Regions from separate parts of the Streptomyces sp. NPDC005195 genome, predicted to be linked through region 1. Evidence: predicted binding sites of a transcription regulator. Region 1 holds the regulator's gene; the other holds the start of a gene.
The links. The regulator HrcA, encoded in region 1, represses chaperone genes, less so after heat shock. The targets are predictions, from matches to a motif close to TTNGCACTCNGNNNNNCNGAGTGCNAA.

Region 1 (9,904 bases):
GGGCGAGATGCGCGGGTGGTTCACCGGGACGTTGTCGGCGCTGACCCGCCAGGCACGGCCGCCGCCGTCGAGGGGAGCGACCCAGACGTCGTCCTCGGCGGTGAACGCGACCAGATCTCCACGCAGATGCGGGAAACGGAGGTAACCGGATGATACGGACGATGCAGGCTGTGTCACCCGATCACCCTATGCAGCGACAGCTCACCCGGAAAGGGGTTTGGATCACTTGCCCTGGATCGACCGGGGGCCGCGCGCGCCCCGGTCAGTTGCGCAGGAGCAGCCACTCCTGGAGCTCCACGAGGTTGCCCTCCGGGTCCTTGAGATGGGCCACGCGCATGCGGTCGGTCATCGGCGCGGGACCGTGGGCGATGACGCCGCCGCGCGAGACGACACCGGCGCAGTAGGCGTCGAGGTCGTCGACGCGCAGGACGACCAGGGAGCGGTGTCCCGTCGCCGAATCGCCCAGCTCACCGAGGATCCGGGCCATCATGGCGCGGTCCTGGAGGGCGATGCCCGCGGAGCCGGTGGCGGCGCTGAACTTCTCGTAGGGTCCCTCGACCGCCCCCGACTGGGGCTTGAGGCCGAGGACTTCGGCGTAGAAGCGGTAGCAGGCCGGGAAGTCGGCGACGAGCAGCCGTACCTGGGCGAGTTCCAACGCATCCCCCGTGGGTGTTCGTTCAGGACCAGCGGCCGGTGCGCCCCAGCAGCAGCGCGGTCGCCGCGGTCCCTGCGGTCGACGTACGCAGCACGCTACGCCCCAGCCGGTACGCCTTCGCACCCGCCTGCGCGAAGAGGTCCAACTCCTCCGGGGAGACGCCCCCTTCGGGTCCCACGACCAGCACGATCCTTCCGGACGTGGGCAGTTCGGCCGTGGCGAGCGGCTCGCTGCCGTACTCCCGGTCCTCGTGCAGCACCGCCGCGAAGTCGGCTTCGGCCAGAAGTGCGGCAACCTGCTTGGTAGTTGCCGCGTCCGCGACCTCGGGGAAGCGCACCCGGCGGGACTGCTTGCCGGCCTCGCGCGCCGTCGCCCGCCACTTGGCGAGTGCCTTCAGACCCCGCTCGCCCCTCCACTGCGTGATGCAGCGCGAGGCGGCCCAGGGAACGATCGCGTCCACCCCGGTCTCGGTCATGGTCTCGACGGCCACCTCGCCCCGGTCACCCTTGGGCAGGGCCTGGACGACGGTGATACGGGGGGACTGGGGAGGTTCCTCGGCGAAGGAGTCGATGCGGACGGTCAGCCGGTCCTTGCCCTCGGCGCCGACGACGACGCACTCCGCCCAGCGCCCGGCACCGTCGGTGAGGACGACGTCCTCGCCGGGCTGCAGCCGCTTCACCGAGACGGCGTGCCGGCCCTCGGGGCCGTCCAGGACATAACGCCCTCCGCTGTCCGCGTCGAAGTGCTCGACCACGAATACCGGTGCCGTCATCGCTCCGCACCGCCCGCTCCGTCGGCCGTGGACAACGCTGTCCTCGCCGCGTCCAGCTCGGCGCACAGCACCTCCACCAGCTGCCCCGCGGACAGTTCACGGGCCATCCGGTGCCCCTGCCCCGCCCACAGGGCCATGCCCTGCGCGTCGCCCGCCCTGGCCGCCGCCTTGCGCAGCGGGGAGGTGAGGTGGTGGACGTCGGGGTACGCGGCGGGCGCGTACGGGCCGTGCTCCCGCATGAAGCGGTTGACCAGACCGCGCGCGGGGCGGCCGGAGAACGCGCGCGTCAGCTCCGTGCGGACGAAGAGGGGGTTGGTCAGGGACTGCTTGTGCACGGCGTGCGCGCCGGACTCCGGGGTGGCGAGGAACGCCGTACCGAGCTGCGCCGCGTTCGCGCCCGCGGCGAGCGCCGCGGCGATCTGGCTGCCGCGCATGATGCCGCCGGCGGCGACGACCGGGATCTGCACGGTCTCGCGGACCTGGGCGATCAGGGAGAGCAGTCCGATCCCCGTGCCGTCCGTCTCCGGGTTGTCGCGGTGGGTGCCCTGGTGACCTCCGGCCTCCACGCCCTGCACGACGACCGCGGCGGCCCCCGCCCGCTGCACCGCGAGGGCCTCCTCGGCCGTGGTCGCGGTGATCATGGTGAGCGTGCCGGCCCGGGCGAAGGAGTCCAGGACGTCACGGGTGGGGCAGCCGAAGTGGAAGGAGACCACCGGCACCGGGTTGTCGAGGAGGACCGCGAGCTTGGCGTCGTAGCCGTCGTCGCGGCCGCTGTCCGGATCGCCCAGCTCCGTCTCGTACCAGGAGGCCTCACCTGCCAGCTGGTGGGCGTACACCTCGACGGTGGCCGGGTCCGCGTACTCGGCCTGCGGCATGAAGAGGTTGACCCCGAAGGGCCGGCTCGTCAGCCCGCGCACCTGCTTGATCTCCTGGTACATACCGTCGGCGGTCTTGTACCCGGCGGCGAGGAACCCGAGCCCGCCGGCCTCGGACACGGCGGCCGCGAGGTGCGGGACGGAGACGCCGCCCGCCATGGGGGCCTGCACGATCGGGTGAGGGAAGAGATCGGTCAGTGCGGAGGACATGACGGCATGTTGTCACGTCCTCCGAACAAGTCCGAAATCCGGCCTTCCGCCCGCCGTGGGCCGCCGGGGCGGACGGTCCACGGCCCTTTTCCGCCCCGCCGCCCCTGCCGTTCGCCGTCCGGGTCAGCGGCCGTTGAACGCGTCCTTCAGCCGGGAGAACAGGCCCTGCTGGCCCGGCTGGAACTGCCCGGTCGGACGCTCCTCGCCGCGCAACTGCGCCAGCTCCCGGAGCACCCGCTCCTGCTCGACGTCGAGCTTGGTCGGCGTGGTGACCTCGACGTGCACGATGAGGTCGCCCCGGCCGCCGCCGCGCAGATGCGTGACGCCGCGCCCGTGCATCGGGATCGACTGCCCGGACTGCGTGCCGGGCCGGATGTCGACCTCCTCCAGACCGTCGAGGGTCTCGAGCGGCACCTTGGTGCCGAGCGACGCCGCGGTCATCGGAATGGTGACCGTGCAGTGCAGGTCGTCACCGCGGCGCTGGAAGGTCGAGTGCGGCAGCTCGTGGATCTCCACGTAGAGGTCGCCGGCGGGACCGCCACCGGGCCCGACCTCGCCCTCGCCCGCGAGCTGGATCCGGGTGCCGTTGTCGACACCCGCCGGGATCTTCACCGTGAGCGTGCGCCGGGACCGGACTCGTCCGTCCCCCGCGCACTCCGGGCACGGGGTCGGCACGACGGTGCCGAACCCCTGGCACTGCGGGCACGGGCGGGACGTCATGACCTGGCCCAGGAACGACCGTGTGACCTGGGACACCTCGCCTCGCCCGCGACACATGTCGCAGGTCTGGGCGGAGGTCCCGGGCGCGGCGCCCTCACCGCTGCAGGTCGCGCACACGACGGCCGTGTCGACCTGGATGTCCTTCGTCGTGCCGAAGGCGGCCTCGTCCAGCTCGATCTCGAGCCGGATCATGGCGTCCTGGCCGCGCCGCGTGCGCGACCGGGGGCCACGCTGCGACGCCGTGCCGAAGAAGGCGTCCATGATGTCCGAGAAGTTGCCGAAGCCACCGGCGCCGAAGCCGCCGGCGCCCGCGCCGCCCGCCTGGGACAACGGGTCGCCGCCGAGGTCGTAGACCTGCTTCTTCTGCGGGTCCGACAACACCTCGTACGCGGCGTTGATCTCCTTGAACCGCTCCTGCGTCTTCGGATCGGGATTGACGTCCGGATGCAGCTCGCGCGCGAGCCGCCGGAAAGCCTTCTTGATCTCGTCCTGGGACGCGTCGCGGCGCACGCCGAGCACGGCGTAGTAGTCCGTGGCCACTTAAGACTCCGCCAGGATCTGTCCGACGTACCGTGCCACCGCTCGTACCGCTCCCATCGTTCCCGGGTAATCCATGCGGGTCGGTCCGACCACGCCGAGTTTGGCTACTGCCTCGTCGCCCGAACCGTAGCCGACGGAGACCACGGACGTGGAGTTGAGTCCCTCGTACGCGTTCTCGTGACCGATCCGTACGGTCATGCCCGAATCCCCCGCCTCCCCAAGCAGCTTGAGGAGCACGACCTGTTCCTCCAGTGCTTCGAGCACCGGTCTGATCGTGAGGGGAAAATCATGTCCGAAACGGGTCAGGTTCGCGGTGCCGCCGATCATCAGACGCTCCTCGGTCTCCTCGACGAGCGTCTCCAGAAGGGTGGAGAGCACCGTCGCGACGGTACCCCGGTCGTCCGTCTCGAAGGCGTCCGGCAGGTCCTGGACGAGCGGCGGGACGTCCGCGAAGCGGCGGCCCGCGACCCGGCTGTTGAGCCGGGCCCGCAGATCCGCCACGGAGGTCTCCCCGAACGGCGCCGGACAGTCGATCATGCGCTGCTCGACCCGGCCCGTGTCCGTGATCAGCACGAGCATCAGCCGGGCGGGCGCCAGGGACAGCAGCTCCACATGGCGCACGGTCGATCTGGTCAGCGACGGGTACTGCACGACGGCGACCTGCCGCGTCAGCTGCGCGAGCAGCCGCACGGTCCGCCCGACGACGTCGTCGAGGTCGACGGCGCCGCCCAGGAAGTTCTGGATGGCCCGCCGCTCGGGCCCGGTCATGGGCTTGACGCCGGCGAGCTTGTCGACGAAGAGCCGGTAGCCCTTGTCGGTGGGGATGCGCCCGGCACTGGTGTGCGGCTGGGCGATGTACCCCTCGTCCTCCAGGGCGGCCATGTCGTTGCGGACCGTGGCCGGGGAGACCCCCAGCCGGTGCCGCTCCGTCAGCGCCTTGGAACCGACCGGCTCCTCGGTGCCGACGTAGTCCTGGACGATGGCGCGCAGCACTTCGAGCCTGCGTTCACTCAGCATCGCGCACACCTCCAGTTGTCGGTCCTCGTCGCCTCGCTTGGCACTCAGCGCGTGCGAGTGCCAGCATTTCCCGGCCCAGTGTACGGCCGGTGGGTATGGCCCCGGCAAGGGCGGGCCCGCGATCTTGAGCACGTATGCCGACGTGTCCCGCGATGTCTCACCGGCGTCCGTCCTCCGGCTAGCGTCACCGTATGAAGGTGACTTGGGAAGAGCCGGGGTGGGAGGAGCTGGCGCCGCACGTGGGGCGGCGGCGGCTTCCGGGCTGGGACTGCACGGCCGGGCTGGTCGTGGGCGAGACCGCGGCGCTCATGGTCGACGCGGGCGCGAGCCTCGGGGAGGGCGCGTGGTTGCGCGCCGAGGCGCGACGGCTCCTCGGCCCCGACCGGGACGTGACGCACCTCGCACTCACCCACCCGCACTTCGACCACGTCTTCGGCGCGGCGGCGTTCACGGGCGCGCAGGTGTTCGGGGCGGCCGGTCCCGGCGCGGTCTTCGCGCACGGGGGCGAGGAACTGCGCGTGGACGCCGTGCGCCACGGTCTGGACCCGCGTGACGCCGCCGAGGCCGCGGGCGCCCTGGTCCCCCCGCGGCACTCCGTGTCGGGCGAGCGGACGCTCGACCTGGGCGGCGGTGTGCGGGCCCTGCTGGCGGACGTGGGTCCCGGCCACACGGCGCACGATCTGGTGGTCCTGGTGACCGGGGAGGCCGGTTCCCCGGAGGTCGTCTTCTGCGGGGACCTGGTGGAGGAGTCGGGCGAGCCCCAGGCCGGTCCCGACGCCGCCCCCTCCCGCTGGCCGGCGGCGCTGGACCGGCTGCTCGCCCTGGGCGGCGACGAGGCGGTGTACGTGCCCGGTCACGGGGCCGCGGTGAACGCGGCGTTCGTCCGGGCTCAGCGGGACGCGCTGGCGACACGTTTCGGCGTGTCGTAGGGATCTCCCCGCCACCGCCCCGCCGATTCTCCTATCGTCATCCGAATGCGCCAGTACTCTCCGGATCTCACCCCGCCGTGGAAGAAGCCCAAGCCGGTGCCCGAGGTCCCCGCGGACCCGGGCCTGGTGGTCGAGGAGCCCGGTACGGGGTTCTGCGGGGCGGTGATCGGCTGCGAGGCGGGCACGGTGACACTGGAGGACCGTTTCGGCAAGCACCGGGTGTTCCCGCTGGAGCCGCGCGGTTTCCTGCTGGAGGGCAGGGTGGTCACGCTGGTCCGTCCGGCCGCGGGACCGGTACGGCCCGGCCGCACGGCATCCGGTTCGGTCGCCGTGCCGGGCGCACGGGCCCGGGTGGCGCGGGCCGGCCGCATCTACGTGGAGGGCCGCCACGACGCCGAACTGGTCGAGCGCGTCTGGGGCGACGACCTCCGTATCGAGGGTGTCGTGGTCGAGTACCTGGAGGGCGTCGACGATCTCCCCGCCGTCGTGGAGGAGTTCGCCCCGGGGCCGGACGCCCGGCTCGGCGTGCTGGTCGACCATCTGGTCCCGGGCACGAAGGAGTCGCGTATCGCGGCGGCGGTCACGAGTGACCACGCCCTCGTCCTCGGCCACCCGTACATCGACGTCTGGGAGGCCGTGAAGCCGTCCTCCGTGGGCATTCCCGGCTGGCCCCGGGTCCCGCGCGGGCAGGACTGGAAGACGGGCGTGTGCCGGGCCCTGGGCTGGCCGGAGAACACCGGCGCGGCCTGGCAGCACATCCTGTCCCGGGTGCGCTCCTACAAGGACCTGGAGCCGGAACTCCTGGGCCGGGTGGAGGAGCTGATCGACTTCGTCACGGCGCCGGAGTGACACGGGGGCCGGCGGGATCGGTGGCACCGGGGGCGTAGGTCTCGGCGGGGCCGTCGAGGTCGCGGGGGGGGGCGTGGGGGCCGCGGGTGTCGACGCGGCCGTCGAGTGCGTGGCCGTCGCGTCCTCGGCCGGCCACTCACCAGGGATCATGGACGCGGACCGCAGGCCACCGGGTGTTCAGTCCACCAGGTCCCGGACCACCGCGTCCGCGAGCAGGCGCCCACGCAGCGTGAGGACGGCGCGGCCCTCGTCGTAGGGGCCGTTCTCGAGGAGTCCGTCGGAGAGTGCGCGGCGGGAGGCCGAGAGCCCCTCCGGCCGGAGCAGGGAGAGCGGGCAGCCCTCGCGCAGCCGCAGTTCGAGGAGGATCCGCTCGACGCGGCGGTCCTCGCCGGAGAGCAGCTCACGGCCCGCACCGGGAGACCTCCCCGCCGCCAGCGCCGCCGCGTACGCCCCGGGGTGCTTCACGTTCCACCAGCGCACGCCGCCGACGTGGCTGTGCGCCCCCGGCCCGGCCCCCCACCAGTCCGCGCCGCGCCAGTACAGCTCGTTGTGCAGGCACCGGCCGGCCTCGGAGGTGGCCCAGTTGGACACCTCGTACCAGTCGAAGCCCGCCGCGGCCATCACCTCGTCCGCGATGAGGTAGCGGTCCGCGTGGACGTCGTCGTCCGTCATCGGGACCTCGCCCCGGCGGATGCGCCGGGCCAGCTGGGTGCCCTCCTCGACGATCAGGGCGTACGCGGAGACATGGTCGGGCCCGGCGCCGAGCGCGGCGTCCAGCGAGGCCCGCCAGTCGTCGTCGGACTCGCCGGGCGTGCCGTAGATCAGGTCGAGGTTCACGTGCTCGAAGCCCGCCGCGCGCGCCTCGGCGACACAGGCCTCGGGGCGTCCGGGGGTGTGCGTGCGGTCGAGCACCTTCAGCACGTGCTGCCGGGCGCTCTGCATGCCGAAGGAGATCCGGTTGAAGCCCCCGGCCCGCAGGGTCGCGAGGTACTCCGGGTCCACGGACTCCGGGTTCGCCTCCGTGGTGATCTCGGCGTCGTCCGCGAGCCCGAACTCCTCGCGGACAGCCCCCAGCATCCGTACGAGGTCGTCGGCGGCCAGCAGCGTCGGCGTGCCGCCCCCGACGAAGACCGTACGGACGGGGCGCGGGTCGTCGCCGAGCACCTTGCGGGCGAGCCGGACCTCGTCGATCAGGCTGGACGCGTAGTTGTCCCGGGAAGCGAGCACGCCTCCGGTGCCCCGCAGCTCGGTCGCCGTGTAGGTGTTGAAGTCGCAGTACCCGCAGCGGGTCGCGCAGTACGGCACGTGGAGATAGAACCCGAGGGGGCGGTCGGCGGCCCCGGCCAGGGCGTGCGCGGGCAGCGCCCCGTCGTCGGGGACGGGCTCACCGTCGGGGAGTGCGGAAGGCATGTCTTCCATTGTCCCGTACTCGGCCGCATGCCCCTTTCCACGGCCGCCCGCGCTCCGGCGGCGGCGTGTGAAGGGGATCCGGGCCTCAGGGTGCCAGGGCCCTCGCTACTCGGCCTGCAGCACCAGCAGGGCCAGGTCGTCCTCCGGCGGCTTGCCGCCGAACTCGTGCACCAGTCGCCGGATCCGCTTCGCGACCAGCTCCGCGTCGAGCCCCGTACAACCCGCGAGGGCCTGCGCGAGCCCCTCGTCGTCGTCGAACTGGCGCGGGCCGCTGCGACGCTCCGTCACCCCGTCGGTCACGCACAGCACGGTGTCCCCGGGATACAGGTCCAGGGTCTCGGAGACGTAGGTCGCGTCCTCGAAGACGCCGAGCAGCGTCTGCGGCTCGGCCACCTCCCGTACGTCACCGTCGGGGCCCAGGATCAGCGGCAGCGGGTGTCCGGCCGACGCGAGGGTGCAGCGCACGCCTCCGTCGAAGGGCACCAGTTCGCCGTACAGCATGGAGAGGAAGCGGGTCTGCGGGCCCTCGTCGGGGCCGAGGGAGGGTCCGCCCGCGGCCACCAGCGCGCGGGCCGCGGCGTCGGCCGCCTCCGTGGCGTCGTCGAGCAGGAGCTGGTTGAGGCGGTCGAGGACGTCGGCGACCTGGTAGCCCTCCCGGGCCAGCAGCCGCACCCACGGCCGGGCGAGGCCGATCACGACGGCGGCCTCGGGCCCCTTGCCCTGCACGTCACCGAGGACGAAGCACCAGCGCCCGTCACCGGCCGGGAACAGGTCGTAGAAGTCCCCGCTGGGCCCGCCCTTGTCGAGCGGCTCGTAGACGAGGGCGCTGCGCACCCCGGGGATCTCGGCGACCGCCCCGGGCAGCAGTCCTCGCTGGAGGACCCGGCTGATGGTGGCCTGCCGCGCGTACTGACGGGCCGCGCCGATGGCGAGGGCGATCCGGCGGCTGAGGTCCTCGACGAGTCCGGTGATCTCGTCGGGGAAGCAGGTCAGCCCGGCCCGCCCGATGACGAGGGTCCCGAGCGGCCGCCCGCCGGCGATCAGCCGGTAGGCCAGCGCCGCCCCGCTCACTCCTTCCGCCCCGCTCACTTCTCCCGGTCCGCTCACTTCTCCCGGTCCGCCCATGACGTCCGCGCCCGCCGGCGTGTCGCCCGCCCCCAGCGTCTCCCCCGGCCAGGGCACGGGCACGGCGCGGGAGCGCACCGAGTCGGGCAGCCGGGGCGGGTCCTTCTCCAGCGCCCGGCGCAGTTCCTCGATGCGGTTCTCACTGCCGTGCCAGACCCGGGCGAGCCGCGGCCCGAGCGCAAGCCCGAGGCCGCCCGCCCGGTCGGTGGCCTCGTCCTCCAGCCAGACCGCGCACCAGTCGGCGAGCCGGGGCACCAGGAGCTGTCCGGCGAGCGCGGCGACCAGGTCCTCGTCGAGCTGGCCCGCGAGCAGGTCGGAGGCCTCGGCGAGGAAGGACAGGGCACCGCGGTTGAGCCAGTCGTGGTCACCGGACGGATCGCGCCTCGGTCCCGCGGTGGTCGTCCCGCCGCCGAGCGCCCCGGTCCCACGCTCCCCGGCGTACACCCCGGTCTCCGCGCCGCCGCCCGTCAGCGCACCGCCCGGCCCCGCGACGGCGTCCGGACCCCGGGCGCCCGAGCCCCGGTCGACGCCCGGTTCCCCTGCCACGGCCGTCCCGCTGTCGCCCGCCGTCTCGCCGCTCGTCCCGCCCTCCAGTCCGAACCCCGCGCCGAATTCCGCCGCCCCGTCCACGGGCAACCGCGCCCACACGGTCTTGACGCCGGTGCGATAGGTGATGCCCCAGGCCTCGGAGAGCGTGGAGACGAGCCGCAGCCCGCGCCCGTACTCGGGTGTGCCGTACGGGCGTTCGGCCGCGTCCTCGCGCACCGCGCGCGAGGGGTGGTGGTCGGAGACCTCGACGATC
Region 2 (9,904 bases), on a different contig from region 1:
CCCGCCGGGGTCGTGCGCCTGCTGAGGTCCCTGGCCGACCGACTGGACCGGTAGCCCCGGCCGTCGCGGCGGCCGTGACGCGACGGCCTCACTCCTCCAGCGCGCGCAACTGCTCCAGGAACCACTGCGCCGGAGGCAGGGCCGTCGCCGCCGCGGCGAGCCGCTTCGTACGCTCGGCCCGCTCACCGGCCGGCAGCGACAGGGCCTCGTGCAGCGCCCGCGCGGTGCCGACCACGTCGTACGGGTTCACCGCGACCGCGTCCTCGCCCAGCTCCTCGTACGCCCCGGCCTCCCGGGACAGCACCAGCACGCACCCCTCGTCGGAGACGACGGGCATCTCCTTGGCGACGAGGTTCATACCGTCCCGGATGGGGTTGACGAGAGCGACGTCGGCGAGCCGGTAGGCGGCCAGCGAGCGGGCGAAGTCGTCCTTGACGTGGAGCACGACCGGCGTCCAACCCGGTTTCCCGTACTGGGAGTTGATCTCGTCCGCCAGGGTCTGCACGGCGGCCGTGTAGTCCCGGTAGACCGCCAGGTCCTGCCGGGAGGGGTAGGCGAAGGCCACGTGGACCACCCGCTCGCGCCACTCCGGGCGGTCCTCCAGGAGCTGCCGGTACGCCAGCAGGCCCCGCACGATGTTCTTCGACAGCTCGGTGCGGTCGACCCGCACGATCGCCCTGCGGGCGCGGCCGTCGGGGCCCTCTCCGATCTGCTCGCGCAGCGCGGCCATCCGCTCGGCGACGTCCCCCTCGTGGGAGCGCCCGCGCAGGAAGTCCGCGTCCGCGCCGAGCCCGTGCACGCCGACCCGGGTGTCGCCGAGCCCGCCGACGAGCGCCTCGCAGCAGGCGGTGAACGCGTTCGCCCAGCGGTGCGTCAGGAAGCCCAGCCGGTCCGCGCCGAGCATGCCGCGCAGGACCTGCCCGGCGATGTCGTCGGGCAGCATGCGGAAGTAGTCGACCGGCGCCCACGGGGTGTGGGAGAAGTGGCCGATACGCAGGTCGGGGCGGAGTTCGCGGAGCATGCCCGGGACCAGGGTCAGGTGGTAGTCCTGCACGATCACCACGGCGCCCTCGGCCGCCTCGTCCGCCAGGGCTCGCGCGAACGCGCGGTTGTAGTCCTCGTACGACGACCACTGGCGCCGGAACTCCTGGTCGAAGACCGGCTCCAGCGGTGTCTGGTACAGCATGTGGTGGACGAACCACAGCACCGAGTTCGCGATGCCGTTGTACGCGTCCGCGTGCACCGCGGCGTCGATGTCCAGCATCCGCACGCCGTCCTCGCCGACCCCGCGCCGGACCGCCTCGCGGTCACCCTCGCCGAGCGCCGAACACACCCAGAGGGCCCCCGCGTCCGGACCGATCGCGGAGAGGCCCGAGACCAGCCCGCCCCCGCCGCGCCGGGCCTGGAGCGAGCCGTCCTCGCGCACCTCGTAGGAGACCGGGCCGCGGTTGGACGCGACGAGGATCCGGTGGGCGCCGTGCGGTGAAGCCGATGAAGCCGTTGAAGCCATGCCTCGAAACCTAGCCCGGCACCGAAACGCTCAAACGTTCCCGTCGGCCGTATGCGACGAAGGACACGGACCGCGGGCCGGTGGGGCCGGTGGCACCGTCCACCACCCCCTCACCAGGGGCGCGGTTCACGCGGCCCTGCGTGTGACGTACTCGGAGATTTCGGCCATCGGGGGGCGTTCCTCCGTGTCCACCGGGTAGGTACGCGGCTCGAAACCGTCCTCGCCCCGCTCGAACTGGGTGAGGGACGGCCGGATGAGGTGACCGCGGGCCAGCCGGAGCTGCGCCGTGCGGTAGATCGCGGCGGACATCCGGCCCAGCGCCTGCCCGTCCTGGTGGCGGTGCTTGCGCTCGCCCACGTCGACCTGGGCGAGCGCGTCGAGGCCCACCAGGTGCAGGGCGTCGACGAGCATGCCCAGTTCGACGCCGTAGCCGACGGGGAAGGGGAGCTGTTCGAGCAGCGAGCGGCGGGCCGCGTACTCGCCGCCGAGCGGCTGGACGAACCCTGCCAGCTGAGGCCAGTGCATGTTCAGCAGCGGACGGGCCATGAGTTCGGTGACGCGGCCGCCCTGGCCCGCGGCGCCGGCCAGCGGGCGGTCGTACATCCCCTTGACGAGGTCCACGCCCGGCTCGGTGAGCAGCGGGCCCACGATCCCGGAGACGAAGTCCGACGAGAACTCCCTCAGGTCCGCGTCGATGAAACAGACGATGTCCCCGCTCGTCACGAGGAGCGACCGCCACAGGACCTCGCCCTTGCCGGGCACGGCCGGGATACGGGGCAGGATCTCGTCCCGGTGCACGACGCGCGCGCCCGCCGCGGCCGCCACCTGCGAGGTGCGGTCGGCCGAACCCGAGTCGACGACGACGATCTCGTCGACGAGGGGCACCTGGCGCATCAGGTCCTCGCGGATGACGGCGACGATCTCGCCGACCGTCTCCTCCTCGTTCAGCGCGGGCAGCACGACGCTCACCGTGGAGCCCGAGGCGCGTTTGGCGGACATGATTCTGTGGAGCGGGCGATCGGCCACGGACCAGGAGCGGGTGCTCAGCCAGCGCTCTACTTCCTTCAGCACAGTCTGCGGCTCCTCACTGTCTGATCACCCGATGTCTCACGGCGTGATCCATCTCGCGGTTCGGACGACTATCTCAACTGTCCTGGCCTTCGGTTACAGTCTTGAACAACGCGGATGACCATCGCATGTCGTAGATCATCCCGGATCGCAGACCAACAACCGAATACCGCTCATCCAGAGGGGCAGAGGGATACGGCCCGATGAAGCCCCGGCAACCCTCCAGCCGGTCTCGTACCGATCATCGCTGATCGCGTCGCGGGGCTCCCGGCTCGGGAAGGTGCCACATCCGTCTCACGGCGAAGTGCGTCGTGAGGAAGATGAGGAGAAAGGGCCTCGCCTCCATGGCTGCGCAGACTGTTGCAAGCACTCCGGACGCCGCGACCTCCGCGAACCCGTCCCCTTCCGCCCCTTCTGCCGTTTCCGCCGGCTCCGTCGATCTGGGACCCGCCGCGGCGCTCTCCTGCCGCGAGTGCGGCCACCGCGTGCCGCTCGGCCCGGTCTTCGCCTGCGAGGAGTGTTTCGGACCGCTCGAGATCGCCTACGACTTCTCGGCCTACGACACCGAGGAGCTCCGGGCGCGCATCGAGGCGGGCCCCGCGAACATCTGGCGTTACGCGCCGCTGCTCCCCGTCCCGGCCGACGTCGCCGACAAGCCGAACATCAACCCGGGCTGGACCAGGCTCGTCAAGGCCGACAACCTCGCCCGCGAGCTGGGCGTCGACCCGGGCAGGCTCTTCGTCAAGGACGACTCGGGCAACCCGACGCACTCCTTCAAGGACCGCGTCGTCGCCCAGGCCATCGAGGCCGCCCGCGCCTTCGGCTTCACCACCCTCTCCTGTTCCTCGACCGGCAACCTCGCCGGCGCGGTGGGTGCCGCCGCCGCCCGCGCCGGCTTCCGCTCCTGCGTGTTCATCCCGCACGACCTGGAGCAGGGCAAGGTCGTCATGGCCGCGGTCTACGGCGGCGAGCTCATCGGCATCGAGGGCAACTACGACGACGTGAACCGCTTCTGCTCCGAGCTGATCGGCGACCCGGCCGGCGAGGGCTGGGGCTTCGTCAACGTCAACCTGCGGCCGTACTACGCGGAGGGGTCCAAGACTCTCGCGTACGAGATCTGTGAGCAGCTCGGCTGGCAGCTGCCCGACCAGCTCGTCGTGCCGATCGCCTCCGGTTCCCAGCTGACCAAGATCGACAAGGGGCTGCAGGAGCTGATCAAGCTCGGCCTCGTCGAGGACAAGCCCTACAAGATCTTCGGCGCGCAGGCCGAGGGCTGTTCACCGGTGTCCGTCGCCTACAAGGCCGGCCATGACGTCGTGCGGCCCCAGAAGCCGGACACCATCGCCAAGTCGCTCGCCATCGGCAACCCCGCCGACGGCCCGTACGTGCTGGACATCGCGCGGCGGACGGGCGGGGCCGTGGAGGACGTGAACGACGAGCAGGTCGTCGACGCGATCAAGCTGCTGGCGCGTACCGAGGGCATCTTCGCCGAGACGGCCGGCGGTGTGACGGTGGGTGTGGCCAGGAAGCTGATCGAGAACGGGCTGCTCGACCCGACGCTCACGACGGTCGTGCTGAACACCGGTGACGGCCTCAAGACGCTGGACGCGGTGGCCGGCACCGGGCTGACCGCGACCATCCGTCCCAGCCTGGACTCCTTCCGCGAGGCCGGCCTCGCGTAGCCGCCCGGCCGGGGAGGCCGTTCCCCGGCCGCGGGCCCGCGGGGGCCGTCCGCGCGGTTCCGCGCGCCCCCGCCGGGGCGCTTCCAGCCGTACGCCACCATCCGACCGGGAGGTCACCGCATGAGCGTCAACGTCCGTATCCCCACCATCCTGCGCACCTACACCGGCGGCCGGTCCGAGGTGACCGCCGAGGGAGGGACCCTCGGTGAGGTGATCTCCGACCTGGAGAAGAACCACACGGGCATCGCCGCGCGCGTGCTGGACGACGAGGGCAAGCTGCGCCGGTTCGTCAACGTGTACGTCAACGACGACGACGTCCGCTTCGAGCAGGGCCTGGAGACGGCCACGCCGGACGGCGTGGGCGTGTCGATCATCCCGGCCGTCGCCGGAGGCTGACGGGCGATTACCCACGGTGAGATCATTACCGTGGGTAATTCCAATCACCGAGAGTTCATCGAATTGCCCCCTCCGTGAGAGAAGCGGAGGGGGCAATTCTGTATGGTTGAGCGGGGTACAGTTGGGGAACCCGCCGCCTTATCCATGCCGGGTGCATATGAGTGCACGTCCCGCCTGCGATAAGAAATGGCCAAAGTGCACGGCGCTTTTGAGCCTTATGCGGCCTTTATGGGGCCCGAGTTGCCCTAAATCTTCGCGAATTCTCCCTGTATTCCTGATCGGGCGTGCCCAGAATTCTCGTCCGATTGACCTGTTGCAGACGGCAGTTGGGCAGATACATTCAGCCGCGGTCGACGCGTTCCGGCGCACACCCCCAATCCGTTGGGGGGTGGAGGTCTGACCCGGGCCCGCGAAGTGCGGTCCTGTGCAAGGGCCAGTAATAGGGGAGTTAGGCATGGCTCAGGGCACCGTCAAGTGGTTCAACGCGGAGAAGGGGTACGGCTTCATCGCGGTCGACGGTGGTGCGGATGTTTTCGTCCACTACAGCGCGATTCAGATGGACGGCTACCGCACCCTGGAAGAGGGTCAGCGAGTCGATTTCGAGATCTCGCAGGGCCAGAAGGGGCCGCAGGCGGACATGGTCCGGCTCGCGACCGGCTGAAGCACGCGCCGACTGACTGTTCGACGTGACGAAGGGCTCGTATCCCTCTGGGGTGCGAGCCCTTCGGTATGTCCGTAGGTCCGCGGACCGTCCGGATGACCGGCCGTGGACCGTCCGGGGAACCGGCCGCCAACCGTCCGGGGAACCGGCCGCGAACCTGCGAAGACTCTGTCCGGGACTCCTCCCCGGGCCCCCGCGCGACCTCGCGGGGGCGGTCGCGGACCCCCTTCGGAGGGTGGTCGTGCCGCCCCTGTTCACCTGGGGATCCTCCCGAGTCGCTTGCACTCGGCAGGGGCGAGTGCTAATCATTGCGTTAGCACTCTGAAGGTGAGAGTGATAACGAAGGACCGGGTCGGTGAGGCCCGCAGGCCAGGTGGTGCAAGGAACCACGAGGCAGGCAGGCCGTCCGTCGCGGGCGCCAGCGCGGTCCGGAGCAATCCACCCCAGTCCGGGAGGACCACTTCACATGGCCAAGATCATCGCGTTCGACGAGGAGGCACGGCGCGGTCTCGAGCGCGGGATGAACCAGCTCGCCGACGCCGTCAAGGTCACCCTCGGCCCCAAGGGCCGCAACGTCGTCCTCGAGAAGAAGTGGGGCGCCCCCACGATCACCAACGATGGTGTTTCCATCGCCAAGGAGATCGAGCTCGAGGACCCGTACGAGAAGATCGGCGCCGAGCTGGTCAAGGAAGTCGCCAAGAAGACGGACGACGTCGCCGGCGACGGTACGACCACGGCGACCGTGCTGGCCCAGGCGCTCGTGCGCGAGGGTCTGCGCAACGTCGCCGCCGGCGCCAACCCGATGGCCCTCAAGCGCGGTATCGAGAAGGCCGTCGAGGCCGTCTCCGGTGCCCTGCTCGAGCAGGCCAAGGATGTCGAGACCAAGGAGCAGATCGCTTCCACGGCCTCCATCTCCGCCGCCGACACCCAGATCGGCGAGCTCATCGCCGAGGCGATGGACAAGGTCGGCAAGGAAGGCGTCATCACCGTCGAGGAGTCCCAGACCTTCGGTCTGGAGCTGGAGCTCACCGAGGGTATGCGCTTCGACAAGGGCTACATCTCGGCGTACTTCGCCACCGACATGGAGCGGATGGAGGCGTCGCTCGACGACCCCTACATCCTCATCGCCAACTCCAAGATCGGCAACGTCAAGGACCTGCTCCCGCTCCTGGAGAAGGTCATGCAGTCGGGCAAGCCGCTGCTGATCATCGCCGAGGATGTCGAGGGCGAGGCCCTGTCGACCCTGGTCGTCAACAAGATCCGTGGCACCTTCAAGTCCGTCGCCGTCAAGGCCCCGGGCTTCGGTGACCGCCGCAAGGCCATGCTCGGCGACATCGCCATCCTCACGGGCGGCGAGGTCATCTCCGAGGAGGTCGGTCTCAAGCTGGAGAACGCCGGGATCGACCTGCTCGGTCGCGCCCGCAAGGTCGTCATCACCAAGGACGAGACCACGATCGTCGACGGCTCCGGCTCCGCCGACCAGGTCGCCGGTCGCGTGAACCAGATCCGTGCCGAGATCGAGAACTCGGACTCGGACTACGACCGCGAGAAGCTCCAGGAGCGCCTGGCGAAGCTGGCCGGCGGCGTGGCCGTCATCAAGGCCGGTGCCGCCACCGAGGTCGAGCTCAAGGAGCGCAAGCACCGCATCGAGGACGCCGTTCGCAACGCGAAGGCGGCCGTCGAGGAGGGCATCGTCGCCGGTGGTGGCGTGGCCCTGCTCCAGGCTTCCTCGGTCTTCGAGAAGCTCGAACTGACGGGTGACGAGGCGACCGGCGCCAACGCCGTGAAGCTCGCCCTGGAGGCTCCGCTCAAGCAGATCGCCGTCAACGGTGGTCTCGAGGGTGGCGTCATCGTCGAGAAGGTGCGCAACCTGCCCGTCGGTCACGGCCTGAACGCCGCGACCGGTGAGTACGTCGACATGATCGCCGAAGGCATCATCGACCCGGCGAAGGTCACGCGCTCTGCTCTGCAGAACGCCGCCTCCATCGCCGCGCTGTTCCTGACCACCGAGGCCGTCATCGCCGACAAGCCGGAGAGGGCCTCCGCGGCCGCTCCGGGCGGCATGCCGGGCGGTGACATGGACTTCTGATCCGCCTCCGGCTGATCACTGTCCTGACGTTCCGAGGGCGGTACCCCTTCTGTGGGGGGTACCGCCCTCGGGCGTGTCCGGGGTCACACAAAGGCGCGGAGGGCGCCGGAATGCCGCGCCGGACCCGGCGGTTGAGGAAACGAGTGGTTGATGCGCATGCACATACCGTGTGGAATGCACCGTCAGCCGTCCGCCCGATGACCGACCGCCCTCCCCGAGGAGTCCCGTACGTGACTGCCAACGCCGCCTCCCGTGCCGCCGAGATCCTGTCCCGCCCCGTCGTCCTGAACGGCCTGACCGTCCCGAACCGGATCGTGATGGCACCGATGACCCGGCAGTTCTCGCCGGGCGGCGTTCCGGGCGAGGACGTCGTCGGGTACTACGCCCGCCGTGCCGCCGCGGGCGTCGGCCTCATCGTCACCGAGGGCACCTACGTCGGCCACGAGTCGGCCGGAGGGAGCGACCGTGTCCCGCGCTTCCACGGCGAGGAGCAGCTCGCGGGCTGGACGAAGGTCGCGGACGCGGTGCACGCGGCGGGCGGCACGATCGTGCCCCAGCTGTGGCACATCGGCATGGTGCGTGAGGCGGGCCAGGCGCCGTTCGCCGACGCCCCGGCGGTCGGCCCGTCCGGTCTGACCGCCGAGGACGCCGAGGTCACCGGCAAGGCCATGACCCAGCAGGACCTGGACGACGTCATCGAGGCGTTCGCGAAGGCCGCGGCCGACGCCGAGCGCATCGGCTTCGACGGCGTCGAGCTGCACGGCGCCCACGGCTACCTGCTCGACCAGTTCCTGTGGTCGGGCACCAACCGCCGCACCGACGCGTACGGCGGCGACCCCGTGGCCCGGGCCAGGTTCTCGGCGGAGATCGCGGCCGCGGTCCGCTCCGCGGTGTCGCCGGACTTCCCGGTCATCTTCCGCTACTCGCAGTGGAAGCAGCAGGCGTACGACGCCCGGCTCGCCGAGACCCCGGAGGAGCTGGAGGCGATCCTGGCCCCGCTGGCCGAGGCCGGCGTGGATGTCTTCCACGCCTCCACCCGCCGCTACTGGCTCCCCGAGTTCGACGGCTCCGACCTCAACCTCGCGGGCTGGACGAAGAAGCTGACGGGCAAGCCGGTCATCAGCGTCGGCTCGGTCGGCCTGGACGGCGAGTTCCTGAAGGCCTTCCAGGGCGAGGGTTCCTCCGTCCGGGGCATCGACGACCTCCTCGACCGTCTGGAGCGCGACGAGTTCGACCTCGTCGCCGTCGGCCGCGCGCTGCTCCAGGACCCCGAGTGGGCGGAGAAGGTCCTCGCCGGCCGCTTCGACGAGCTGAAGGCGTACGACCCGGCGGCGCTGCGGACGCTCAGCTGACCCCACCCGCGAGGTCGGGCCCGGACGCGCCACTGCCGACGTGCCGTTGCTGAGGTGAGAGACGGGTCACGGGTGGCGCCCCTCGTACGGGGGGTGCCACCCGCGGCGTGTACCGGAGTGCGCGGTACGGCGCGCGGTGTTACGGGAGGCGCTCGATGATCCAGGAGCCGAGGTCCTCGGAGCGCATGCCGTAGTAGAGGGGGAGTCCGTCGAGGCTGTCGGCCAGGATGCCGAAGCCTTCGAGGGTGCCGCCCGGGGCGCCGTCGATGTCGGGCAGGCCCGAGGTGCTCCCGTCTGTGCGAGTCCCCGCGGGTAACCCACACGTGGGCGGCGGACGGTCACCGCCGGGGGCAAACCCTTTTGACCAGCAAGTTTCAGGACGCCGCGGGCCGTGCACTACGTCGCGAAGAGAGGCGGCCACAGGTGTGCGACGGGCCGTCGAAGACTCCTACAGGTTCCCCATCGGTTCGATGTCGACCTTGACCGGGGTGCCCCAGATGCGCAGCACCTCGTAGTCCGTGAACTCGTGGACCAGGCGGTAGGCCATGCCGGGCCGGGGGGTGTGGCGCTCCGCGGCGAGATAGCGCTCGGCCTCCTGGCGGTCGCGGCGCGGGGTGCCGCACAGCGCCCAGGCCTGCCCCGTCCACACTTCCGGGAGCCAGCGCTGCTGGGGCCGGGGGCGGTCGGCGCGCACGCCGTACCGGGACATCGTGCGCTCGGGGGACCCGTCGGGGCCGGTGGGGCGTGCGGGCCCGTAGGCGTCGTTGACCTCGGTACGGCGGGCGGTGCGACGGCGGGTCTCGCAGAGCAGACAGAGGTCCGGGGCGCCCTCGTCCACCGGGCCGTTCGGGTGCTCGGCGCAGCGGGTCGTGGGCACCGCCGTGGTGACCGTCTCCTCGAGCAGGTCCAGGGCCCGCTTGAGGTCGGCCTTGACCTCGTGCAGCTTCGCGTCGGGTGTGTCGGCGTTCAGCGCGTCGCCGTGCTCGCCGAGGACGCGCAGGGCCCGGCCGAGGGCGGTCAGCTGTGCGTGGTTCATGCGTCCACCCTGCCACGCCCCACCGACAACCCGGTGGGGCCGGCCCGTCAGGTGCCGCTCAGCGGGGTGCCGCCGCGAGTGCCGCGCGCAAGTGGCCGTCGCTCTCCTCC

Region 2: a site for HrcA is predicted at 5,631-5,657, ahead of groL (chaperonin GroEL). Genes of this name have one in related genera too.

Annotation. Positions count from the first base shown of each region.
Region 1 covers NZ_JBEXHZ010000002.1:206,172-216,075, reverse strand. The annotation lists gene ABZV34_RS03540 (S41 family peptidase) at 1-177, opposite strand, end outside; gene ABZV34_RS03535 (VOC family protein) at 263-655, opposite strand; gene ABZV34_RS03530 (16S rRNA (uracil(1498)-N(3))-methyltransferase) at 678-1,427, opposite strand; gene ABZV34_RS03525 (nitronate monooxygenase) at 1,424-2,512, opposite strand; gene dnaJ (molecular chaperone DnaJ) at 2,636-3,772, opposite strand; gene hrcA (heat-inducible transcriptional repressor HrcA) at 3,773-4,789, opposite strand; gene ABZV34_RS03510 (MBL fold metallo-hydrolase) at 4,981-5,718, shown strand; gene ABZV34_RS03505 (DUF3097 domain-containing protein) at 5,764-6,567, shown strand; gene hemW (radical SAM family heme chaperone HemW) at 6,745-7,977, opposite strand; gene ABZV34_RS03495 (ATP-binding SpoIIE family protein phosphatase) at 8,083-9,904, opposite strand, start outside.
Region 2 covers NZ_JBEXHZ010000003.1:222,169-232,072, reverse strand. The annotation lists gene otsB (trehalose-phosphatase) at 1-54, shown strand, start outside; gene ABZV34_RS05480 (trehalose-6-phosphate synthase) at 89-1,510, opposite strand; gene ABZV34_RS05475 (glucosyl-3-phosphoglycerate synthase) at 1,637-2,581, opposite strand; SAM riboswitch class I at 2,749-2,905, shown strand; gene thrC (threonine synthase) at 2,923-4,260, shown strand; gene ABZV34_RS05465 (MoaD/ThiS family protein) at 4,381-4,656, shown strand; gene ABZV34_RS05460 (cold-shock protein) at 5,111-5,317, shown strand; gene groL (chaperonin GroEL) at 5,784-7,406, shown strand; gene ABZV34_RS05450 (NADH:flavin oxidoreductase) at 7,604-8,758, shown strand; gene ABZV34_RS05445 (hypothetical protein) at 9,207-9,794, opposite strand; gene murQ (N-acetylmuramic acid 6-phosphate etherase) at 9,853-9,904, opposite strand, start outside.